DNA from 2 places in the Dinoroseobacter sp. PD6 genome. Region 2 is predicted to be linked to the other one. Evidence: riboswitches for the same ligand, from Rfam matches in the RefSeq annotation. Region 2 holds a riboswitch; the other holds the start of a gene.

What was found. Region 2 has a riboswitch for cobalamin ahead of PVW48_RS12175 (DUF1636 domain-containing protein). Riboswitches for the same ligand answer to the same signal wherever they lie in the genome.
Positions count from the first base shown of each region.
Region 1: another riboswitch for cobalamin. It lies ahead of PVW48_RS11100 (CbtB domain-containing protein); the one in region 2 lies ahead of PVW48_RS12175 (DUF1636 domain-containing protein).

Region 1 covers NZ_JARAMN010000005.1:199,948-205,444, reverse strand. The annotation lists gene smc (chromosome segregation protein SMC) at 1-2,644, opposite strand, end outside; cobalamin riboswitch at 2,833-3,054, shown strand; gene PVW48_RS11100 (CbtB domain-containing protein) at 3,038-3,274, shown strand; gene PVW48_RS11095 (CbtA family protein) at 3,296-3,979, shown strand; gene cobW (cobalamin biosynthesis protein CobW) at 3,981-5,060, shown strand; gene PVW48_RS11085 (hypothetical protein) at 5,452-5,497, shown strand, end outside.
Region 2 covers NZ_JARAMN010000006.1:143,063-148,559, forward strand. The annotation lists gene PVW48_RS12155 (FGGY-family carbohydrate kinase) at 1-84, shown strand, start outside; gene PVW48_RS12160 (hypothetical protein) at 597-1,040, shown strand; gene rnk (nucleoside diphosphate kinase regulator) at 1,091-1,522, shown strand; gene PVW48_RS12170 (D-amino acid dehydrogenase) at 1,649-2,908, shown strand; cobalamin riboswitch at 3,018-3,234, shown strand; gene PVW48_RS12175 (DUF1636 domain-containing protein) at 3,357-3,764, shown strand; gene PVW48_RS12180 (ABC transporter ATP-binding protein) at 3,761-4,534, shown strand; gene PVW48_RS12185 (ABC transporter substrate-binding protein) at 4,550-5,485, shown strand; gene PVW48_RS12190 (FecCD family ABC transporter permease) at 5,482-5,497, shown strand, end outside.

The sequences.
Region 1 (5,497 bases), on a different contig from region 2:
GCGCCTCGCGCGCCTCGGAAGCGGCGCGCTCCGCGTCCCGCTCCGCCTGCTCGGCGCTGCGCGCGGCCCCCTCGGCAGTGCTCAGGGCATCGGCGGCCGCGGCCTTGCGGGCCTCGGCGCGGGCGATCTCATGGGCGAGTGCGTCGCGCTTGGCGGCGATCTCCTCCGGGGCGGCGGTGGCGGATTTCAGCTCCGCACGGCTGGCCTCCAGGCGTCCTTCCAGCTCCGCCTTGTGGGCCTCAGCGGTCTCCAGCCGGTGCCGCCAGCCGCTGATCTGGGTCGTGATCTCCTGGCTGCGGCGGGTGCGGGCCTCGCCTTCGCGGCGCAGCTCGTCATGGGCGGACCGCTTGGCCAGCATGGTCATCCGCGCGGCATCGACGGTAACACGCACCGCTTCCACCTGCGCCCGCGCGGCCTCCAGACCGCCCAGATCGGCCTGGGCCGCCTGCGCCTCGGCCACGGCCTTGCGGGCCTCCAGCACCTCGTCGCGATACCGGCTGACCGCACTACCGAGGGTTTCGAGCTTGCCTGCCATGATATTGCGGTCGGCTTCGGCACGGCTGAGCGCCCGGCTCGCCTCGCCCAACGCGCGCTCCGCGCCCTTGCGGGCTTCTCGCGCGGCCCGGTCTGCTTCCGTCGCTGCGCGCATGGCCGCCTGCAGGCCCTCATGGGTTGCGCGCGCAGTGGCCGCCTTGGCCTCCGCCGCCTCGAGATCGGCCTTCAGCGCTGCCAGCCGGTTGATCTGCTGCAACCGCGCCGCGGCGGCGGAGGGCGCATCCTCCGCCCGCGCCGCCAGCCCGTCCCAGCGCCACAGATCGCCCTCGCGGGACACCAGACGCTGCCCCGGCTTCAACGCCGGTTGCAGTCGCGCGCCATCGGCCCGGTCCACCAGACCGACCTGCGCCATCCGCCGCGCCAGCACAGCGGGCACCTCTACATGGGCCGACAAGGGCGCCGCACCATCGGGCAGCGTCTGGGCCGCGTCATAGCCCGGCAGCAAGTGCCAGCCGGAGCGGTCGCCCTCGACCTCCGGCGCCTTCAGGTCATCGGCCAGGGCCGCGCCCAGCGCCGCCTCGTACCCGGGTGCCGCCGTCACGGCATCGAGCACCTGGCCCCCCTCGGCCCGCGCCCGGTCCACGAGCTTCTCCAGCGCGCCGACCTCGGCCCGGAGCGCGGTCGCCTCGCCCTCGGCTTCGGAGCGGGCAGCGCGGGCCTCCGCCTCCGCCCCCTGCAGCTCGGCGCGCTCCGCCTCTGCCGCGGCCAGCGCCGCCTCGGCGGCTTCGGTTTCGCCCTGGGCGGCCTGCTGATCGCGTTCCGCAGCGACAAACCGCGCCTCCGCATCGCCCAGACCCGCCTGCGCCTCGGACAGGGCCGCCTCGGCGCGGCCCATCTGCTCCTGCGCGCGGGTCTCGGCCCGGCGCGCCTCCTGCAGCAGCCGCTGGGTCGACTGGTGCCGCGCGGCAAGCCGGGCGACATCCTCGGTCATCTCCGACTGGGTCGTCTCCCGGTCGGTCAGAACCTCGCTCGCCGCCTGCGCGGCCTCTGCCGCCGCCGCGAGCTTCTCGTCATGTCCGACCGACGCCTTGGCGATCTGCGCCTGCTCCCAGTCCAGCTTGGCGATGGTCTCGCCCGCGTCCCGGTTCAACTCCTCCTCCCGGGCGATATCGGTCTCAAGCGTCGCGATCCGCCCGGTCAGGGTCTCGATCGCCTCCCGCGCGCGGGTTTCCTGATCGGCCAGAGTGTCCCGCTGGACATGGAGCCGCTGAACCACTGCGCCGGCAATCGCTTCTTCCTCGCGCAGGGGCGGCAGGGCTTCGTCCGCGGCCACACGGGCCTTCGCGGCCTGCCGTGCCGCGGTCTCGGCCGCGGCGGCCTCGGTCGTGCGCGCGGTCAGCTCGCCCACGGCCACGAGCCGCGTCTCATCCGCCTCCCGCCAGCGCCGATAGAGCAAGAGCCCCTCCGCCCGGCGCAGCTGCGCCCCGATCTCGCGATACCGCGCCGCCTGCTTGGCCTGCCGCGCCAGGGTTGCAAGCTGTGCCGCCAGCGCCTCCAGCACATCGTCGACCCGGTCGAGATTGGTCTCGGCCCCGCGCAGCTTCAGCTCTGCCTCGTGCCGCCGCTGATAAAGGCCGGAAATGCCCGCCGCCTCTTCGAGGATGCGCCGACGGGCCTTGGGTTTGGCGTTGATCAACTCGGAGATCTGCCCCTGCCGCACCAGCGCGGGCGAATGCGCGCCCGTCGAGGCATCGGCAAACAGCATCTGCACATCCCGCGCGCGCACATCCTTGCCGTTGGTCTTGTAGGCCGAGCCCACATCCCGGGTGATCCGGCGGATGATCTCCAACTGGTCGGTATCGTTGAACCCTGCAGGCGCGCGCCGGTCCGAGTTGTCGAGGACCAGCGCGACCTCGGCGAAGTTGCGCGCCGGGCGGCTCGCGGCCCCGGCGAAGATCACGTCCTCCATGCCGCCGCCGCGCATGGCCGTGGGGCGATTTTCCCCCATCACCCAGCGCAAGGCTTCCAGCAGGTTGGATTTGCCGCAACCGTTCGGTCCGACCACGCCGGTCAGCCCGTCCCCGATGATCAGATCGGTCGGGTCGACGAAGCTCTTGAAGCCATTGAGGCGCAGACGGGTGAACCGCATCGGGGGTCTCCGGGCATGATTCTTCGACCTCCAAGGGTCACGACAGGCGGGCGCCGAGTCAATCCCACCACTGCATATCGTCGTGGATAACTCAAACTCCGCCATATATTGCGGGTGCTGCTAGATGAGGCAGGCTTCAAATGCTGCACCTGCGACCAATGAAGACTTGACGCCTCCGGTGTCACGGGCGCACAACAGTGGCGCATGGTTCCCCGTGCCCGCGCCAAGCGCCCGGGGGATCAAATGGGAATGTGGAACGGTCCGATCCAAACCGGAGGACCAAAGCCTCAGCCGCCCCCGCGACTGTATGCGGAGAGGGAGATCGACATGCCACTGGGACTCGCCCCGGGAAGGCCGATCCAACCCGATGACCCGCGAGCCAGGAGACCAGCCATGCGCGACACCCTTAGCCGCCCGTCGGGTGTGACGGGCATGGAGAGAGACGACATGACGACCCAAACCACGACCCAGACCGCCGCAATCGCGCGCCCCGCAACCTCGACCACCGGCATCGTTGCCGCGATGGCCGCGGGCCTGCTGCTGCTGTTCCTGTCGGGCTATGCGCAAGCCACGATCCTGCATGACGCGGCCCACGACCAGCGCCACGCCATGGCCTTTCCCTGCCACTGAGCAGCGCCTGACAACATGTCCATGAAATTGCTGACCAGCGCTGTGTTCGCTGGGCTTGCAGCGGGGTTGATTGCCGCCCTCCTGCAATTTTCGTTCGTGACCTCGTCTCTTCTGGAGGGCGAGCTCTACGAGGCCGGAGAGAAGGTCCATTTCGCCGTCGACGGCACGCCCCAGTCGCCGCGCGGCGGGGCCGAGGTCGACCTGGCGGCCGAGCCGATGCGCTATGGCCTGACCGTGGCGTTCAACATCGTGACCTACACCGGCTTCGGGCTGCTGCTGGTGGCGCTGATGGCGTTGGCCGAAACGAAGAAGCTGACCAAGATCACCCCGCGCCAGGGCCTGATCTGGGGTCTTGCGGGCTTCGTCGCGATCCAGCTTGCCCCGGCCATGGGTCAACCCCCGGTCCTGCCCGGCTCCGTCGGCGCCGAGATCGGGCCGCGCCAGGCCTGGTGGCTGGCGACCCTGCTCAGCGCGGGTCTGGCGATGTGGCTTCTGGCCTTCGGGCGCGGTCTCTGGCCCTGGCTGGCGATCCCGCTCCTGCTTGTGCCGCAGATCATCGGCGCTCCGGTGCTCGACACCTATTTCGGCGTCACCCCGGCCGAACTTGCGGCAAGCTTTGCGGCCATGTCGCTGGGCTATTCCGCCGCCGGCTGGGCCGCCCTCGGCTTCTTCGCCGCCTATTTCTACTCCCGACAGGAGGCTTGAGATGCCCGCAAAGATCCCCGCCACGGTCGTCACCGGCTTTCTCGGCGCCGGCAAGACCACCCTGATCCGCCACATGCTCGCCAATGCGAACGGCAAGCGGATCGCCCTGATCATCAACGAGTTCGGCGATCTCGGGGTCGATGGCGACATCCTCAAGGGCTGCGGGGACGAAACCTGCAGCGAGGATGACATCATGGAACTCAGCAATGGCTGCATCTGCTGCACCGTGGCCGATGACTTCATCCCCACCATGGAAAAGCTGCTCGCCCGCGAGACCCCGCCCGATCATATCGTGATCGAAACCTCCGGTCTCGCCCTGCCGCAGCCTTTGGTGCGGGCCTTCAACTGGCCCGGGATCTCGACCAAGGTGACCGTGGACGGGGTCGTCACCGTGGTCGATGGCAAGGCCGTGACCGAGGGCCGCTTTGCCCATTCCGTGGCCGCCGTGGATGCCCAGCGCAAGCTGGACGAGAACCTCGACCACGAGACACCCCTGTCGGAGCTGTTCGAGGACCAGGTCGCCTGCGCCGACATGCTGGTGGTCAACAAGACCGACCTGCTGACCCCGGCCGAGGCCGAGGCGCTGACCGAGCGGCTGAAATCCGAGGCCCGCGGCGGGGTTCAGGTGGTCCGCGCCACCCATGGCGCGCTGCCGGTGGATGTGTTGCTGGGACAGGGCATCGGGGCGGAGCACGATCTGGAGGCCCGCAGCGAGGTCCACCATCACCACCACCATGATCACGACGATCACGACGACGATCCCCATGACGACCACCCCCACCATGACCACGACCACGACGCCTTCACGTCCTTCGTCGTCACCCTGCCGGAAATCACCGAGCCGGACGCCTTCGCGGCCCATGTCGCGCGCGTGATCGCCGATCACGACATCCTGCGGTTGAAGGGGTTCGCGGCCGTGACAGGCAAACCCATGCGCCTGACCCTGCAAGCGGTCGGGCCGCGGATCGAGACCTATTTCGACCGCCCCCTCGGCGCGGACGAGACGCGCGAGACACGCCTGGTGGTCATCGGACAGGCCGGGCTGGACAGCGTGGCGATCGCGGCAGCGCTGGCTGCGTAAGCCTTCGGTGATCGCTCAGGCCGGATCATCGCGCGGGCGCTTCGTGAAGGCGGCCGCGCAAACCGATCAGGGGGATTCGCCCAAAACCCCTTTCCGGCGCGCCTGACGCCATCCCGGAGAGCCGGTGTTTTCGGTGCCCAGCTGAAATCTTAATCTCGGACAAGTTTTGCCCTCAATACCGCGCAGATACCGCCCCTCACGCGCAGAAAACCTGTATTTGAGCCTCGTCTTTAGGCGGCGCGCGTGTCATACTTTGGTCTGAGGGGTTTGAACCTGCCCGCAGGTTCGGAGACACATGATGCCTAGCGAAATCCGGATATTCCGGAGCTCACCTTTCGATCCCAACGCCCAGGAACTGCTTGTCCCGCCCAAGGCACGGACACGACCGGACTTGACGGACCTGACGGGACCGAATGCTTTCTTCTATCTCGCGGTCC
Region 2 (5,497 bases):
CGTTTCGAGGCCTTCGAGATGCTGCAAAAGGCAGATCAAACGGTCCGACAAGCCATGGTGGCCTTGCCGAAGGGGTCGGTTTGAACAGTCTGACGCTCCTGCCGCCAGTGCCAGTACCGGTCTCGGTTGCCAAGCGCAAAACCTTGACGGCTGTCGTCTTCAGGCGCGAGTGAGGTTCCCTGCAAGCCTTTTCGGCAGAGCCTACCAGCGATCATGATGCGCTTTCGGGCAAGGGTCGCTATGAAGTGCTCTCTCGGGCTTTCGGGTGGATGATTTTCGAAGCGGATGGTGCAAACGGGCTGACTCTGGACTCGGCGCCTGTCAGAGCTTGGGCTGCCAAAATTACCGCGGTTTGTGTGGATCCTGGGCCATTGGCCAAGGACCGCGCAAACGTGCCGGTGCAAAGCAACCGAGATTGACGACAGCGATGCCAGTCCCTACGTTCGATGCATGCTGGAACACGTAGATCATTTCCGATTTCTACTGCTGAACCGCCCGCTTCCCCGGGGGGACTAGGCGCCTGCGCCTAACACACTTCCCGGGGTCTCCTCACTTGCAAAAATCGTGACAGCGGGCGTTCGCCCCGAGGAGAAATCATGTTCGATCTCGATCACCCGGAAGTAGAGCTTGAGCCTTCATCCGGCGCCTTGCAGGATAGACGGACCCGCTTGCCTGCGGCGGATTACCGGCAGTTGCAAGAGCATCTGGAAAGTTGTGTGTGCGCGATACCGCCAGCCTCGGAACTGTTGGTCTACGTGCTTGCCAACAAGGTGATGAACACACGGCCCTCGGAAAACCTGCACCAGGGCGATCTCGTGGTTGGGGGATCTCGCGTTACCTACGCGATCGATGGTGGTGACCCCCTAAGGGGGCAACTGGTCCACCGCGTGCGCAAGGGGCCAACGAGTGCTCTCATTCCGGTAGCGTCGCTCTTGGGCGCTACATTGATTGGTATGCAGGTGGGGCAGCGTGCCCCTCTGCTCTTCGAGAATGGTCGCATCGGCAGACTTGCCGTGATCGCAGTTGACCACGCGACCTGACCTCAACCCCGACTCCACATTCCACAGTTAAACAAGAAGGACATTTTCAGATGTCTACATCACTTCAAGCTACGAAAAAGCATACCAAACGTTCTCCGAAAATTGTCATCAGTGCGGATGATCTCGAGCATCTCGAGGGGCTGGCGGACGGCATGATGCGGCGTCAGCCCGCACTTGCGGACCGTTTGTTCGACGAAATCGCGCGCGCGCGTATCGTGGCATCCTCCAAGATGCCGAAAAATGTCGTGAGTATGGGGAGTAGGGTGACCTATCGCGATGAGGCGACCGGACAGGAAAAGTCCGTGACCCTCGTTTATCCCGAAGAGGCCGATATTGCCCGGCTCCGGGTGTCCGTGACGACGCCGATCGGTGTCGCCCTGCTGGGCTTGGCGGAAGGCGCCAGTTTCCACTGGGAGACAAGGGGAAACCAGCGACGGATGCTGACCATCATTCAGGTGGAACAACCCGCAGCGACCCGGTGACGCCGCGCATCGCGATTTCCCCGGTTTGACCGGCGCCCTTCCTGTAAGGTGGCGCTCATCAGCAAGAGAATTAACGCCAGGTTGGGTCTCGATCGTGACAAACCTGATCAAGGAAAGTGGCTTGTCATGAAAGTCGTTATCATGGGCGCGGGCGTCATCGGCGTCACCACCGCATATTACCTGGCCAAGCAAGGCGTAAAGGTCGTGGTCATCGATCGTCAGACCGGCCCGGGCCTGGAGACGAGTTACGCCAACGCGGGTCAGTTGAGCTACGGGATGAGCTCGCCCTGGGCGGCGCCGGGTATTCCGGTCAAGGCGGTCAAATGGATGTTCATGAAACGTCGTCCGTTGTTCATCATGCCGCTCCTGAGCCCGACCATGTGGAAATGGTGTGTGCAGATGCTGCGCAACTGCAACGCCGAAAGCTACACGATCAACAAGGGGCGCATGGTGCGTGTGTCCAGTTATTCGCGCGATGTCATGCCGGATCTGATCGCCGACACCGGTATCGAATACGACGGACGCCAGATGGGCACGCTGCAACTTTTCCGCACCGCCAAGCAGATGAAAGCGTCCAAGGCCGATCAAGCGGTCTTGGCCGAGTACGGCTCGCCCTACGAGGTGCTCGGGCGCGATGCCTGTGTCGAAGTAGAACCGGCCTTGGCGGAAGTCCGCGGAAAGTTCGTCGGCGGATTACGCCTGACGTCGGACCGCACCGGCGATTGCCGCATGTTCACGATTGCCTTGACCGACAAGTGCATCGAAATGGGCGTTGAGTTCCAGTACGGCCAAACCATCAACGCCATCGCCGTCGAGAATGGCAAGATCGCGGGTGTGGACACGGAGATCGCCGGGCGTATTTCCGGGGACTCCTATGTGTGTGCCATGGGCAGTTACGCCGTGAACGTCCTGAACCCCATCGGGATCAGGCTGCCGGTCTATCCGGTCAAGGGCTATTCCGTCACGCTCCCCGTCACGAACGACGCGTTCGCCCCGCAATCGACGATCATGGACGAGACGCACAAGGTCGCGATTACCCGCTTGGGCGATCGTATCCGCGTGGCAGGGCAAGCCGAGATCGTGGGCTATTCCAATCGCCTGGGCCCGCATGCAACCGACACGGTGCGGCATGTGATTGGCGATCTGTTTCCCAAGGGCGGCGATCTCTCTCGTGCCGAAGGTTGGACCGGTTTGCGCCCGATGACGCCCGATGGCACGCCGGTTCTCGGCCCGACGCGTTACGAAAACCTGTTCCTCAACACCGGGCATGGGACGCTGGGCTGGACCATGGCTTGTGGCTCGGGCCGGGCCGTCGCCGATGTGATCATGGGAAAACCGCCTGAAATCTCGATGGAGGGGCTGACAGCGGCGCGCTACGCGCGGTGATCAGTCAAACACGAAGAAGCTCTACGGAACGCATCCAACCTGTTGCTGGGTTTGTGTTGGCCAACTGGGTCCTGATCCGCGCCTTGTTCTTGACCGGGATTGGTATTCAGGCGATGGTCGAAATGATGGTTCCCGAAACCCGCGAGGGTGAAAGGATGAAAAGGGAACACGGTGAGGCGTAGCCATCAGGCACCAAACCCGTGACTGCCCCCGCAACTGTGAGCGGCGAGCGACCCCGTGGACACCACTGGACCGATGCGGTCCGGGAAGGTTCGGGGAAGCCGTGACCCGCGAGTCAGGAGACCTGCCATCGATGGTGCGCTTTCGGCGCCAAATAAAACTCGACCAGGCGGGGTGTCTGGGCAGGAGGTCATGATGTTCCATACGGGCGCGTTCCGCTCCGGTTTGCATGTCCGATGTCCGCTCTCGCGTATTCGCGGAGGGCGACATGGGCGCAACCGGATATCATTCCCACAGGATCACGATCTGCACGTCATGCCGGCACAAGGGCCGCGACTGCCGCCCTGGCCTTGAGCTGATCGACCGCTTGCGCGCGGCGCTCAAAGCGGCCGGAGGTCTCCTTTCGAACGATTTTGAGATTTCGGGTGTGGCCTGCATGGCCGGCTGCGATAGACCCTGCACTGTCGCTTACCACGCATCCGCCAAGGCGACGTACCTGTTCGGTGACATCGAGCCGGGGCAGGACATCGAAGATCTCGTTGCCTTCGCACGGCAGTATCGCGACCTGGACGACGGTTGGTGCTCCTCGACCACGCGGCCGGGCAAGCTGCAGCGCACGACATTGGCCCGCGTGCCGGCAGCACTGATCGTCGCCGAAGGGGGGCCGGTCCAGTGACGGCCGCCGCTCTGCTGGTCGAGGATCTGAGCTGGGCTCCGAAGCGTGGCGCGTCCGTCCTGCACCCGACCTCCTTCGCGCTGGCCCCTGGCCGTATACTCGGCGTCGTCGGAGCGAACGGCGCGGGCAAGTCCACACTGCTGCGTTTGCTCTATCGCTATCTCCGCCCTGCCGGCGGAAGAGTGCTGCTGGACGGAGTGGACATCTGGTCGATCTCGGCCCGCGAGGTGGCCCGCTCCATCGCTGTAGTATTGCAGGAGCAGCCCACCGACTTCGCGTTGACCGTGCGCGAGATCGTGGCCCTTGGCCGAACACCACATCGCAGTGGCTTGGCCTCGGCTGGGGACAGCGATGCCCGGATCGTGCGCGCCGCCCTCGCCAGGCTGGACCTTTCGGCCTTTGCCAATCGCATGTTCGGAACACTGTCAGGCGGGGAGCGTCAGCGTGTCATGGTTGCGCGCGCACTGGCGCAGGAGCCACGGCTGCTTGTTCTGGACGAACCGACCAATCACCTCGATATCCGCCATCAACTGGAAGTGCTGGACCTGATCGGCACCCTGGGTCCGACAATCGTCACCTCGCTCCATGACATCAATCTGGCCGCGACCCACACAGATGAGGTGCTGGTTCTCTCGGATGGTCAGGCTCTGGCTTACGGCCCGCCTGGCGAGGTGTTGAGCGAAGCTCTGATCGCGCGCGCCTTCGGTGTCCGCGTCTCGCGCCAGACCCTTGCGCCCAGCGGCGACCCTCACCTGACGTTCCATCTCTAATCCTAAGGATCCAACATGCGACCCCTGCTTTCCCTCGCCCTTCTCGCGTTTGCCGGCCCGGCTTTTGCGCATCCTGTCACCGTCCAGAGCTGCGATCGCGAGGTGACGTTCGACGCCCCTCCCAAGGCGGCCGTGTCCAATGATGTCAATCTGACCGAAATGATGCTCGTGCTCGGGCTGACAGAGCGAATGGTCGGCTTCACCGGCATCAATGGTTGGAACAAGCTCGACGAAGCCATGCGCGCGGGTGTTGGGGAGTTGCCGGAACTGTCCGAGAAATACCCATCCAAGGAAGTCCTCATCGGCGCGGGTGCGGATTTCTACTTCGCGGGCTGGAACTACGGCATGCGGGTCGGCGGCGAGGTGACGCCTGACACACTCGCGCCCTTTGGCATCCAGGTTTACGAGCTGACCGAAAGTTGCACCCATATCATGGACAAGCCCCCTGCGCGGATGGATGACATGTACGCCGATCTCCTGAACCTCGGGCGTATCTTCGGCGTCGCGGAACGCGCCGAGGCGCTGGTGGCGGGCTACCGCGCGGAACTCGATGCGATCCTTGCCGAAATGACACCTCTGGAGAATGCCCCCCGCGTTTTCGTTTATGACAGTGGCGAGGACATGCCCTTCACTGCCGGCCGCTACGCCATGCCGAATGCCCTGATCCAGGCCGCGGGCGGAACCAACATCATGGACGACGTCGAAAAGAGCTGGACGACCGTCGGCTGGGAGGCGGTGGTGGAACGCGACCCCGAGGTCATCGTGATCGTGAACTATGGCGACGTCACGGCGGCGCAGAAGCGCGATTTCATGATGCAAAACCCCGCTTTCGCTGACTTGTCTGCGGTCAGGAATGACCGGTTCGTCACGCTCGAATACGTCGAGGCGACGCCCGGCCCGCGCAACATCGGCGCAGTGAGAACGCTCGCCGAAGCGTTCCGCGCAGAATGACCGAGACCCGCG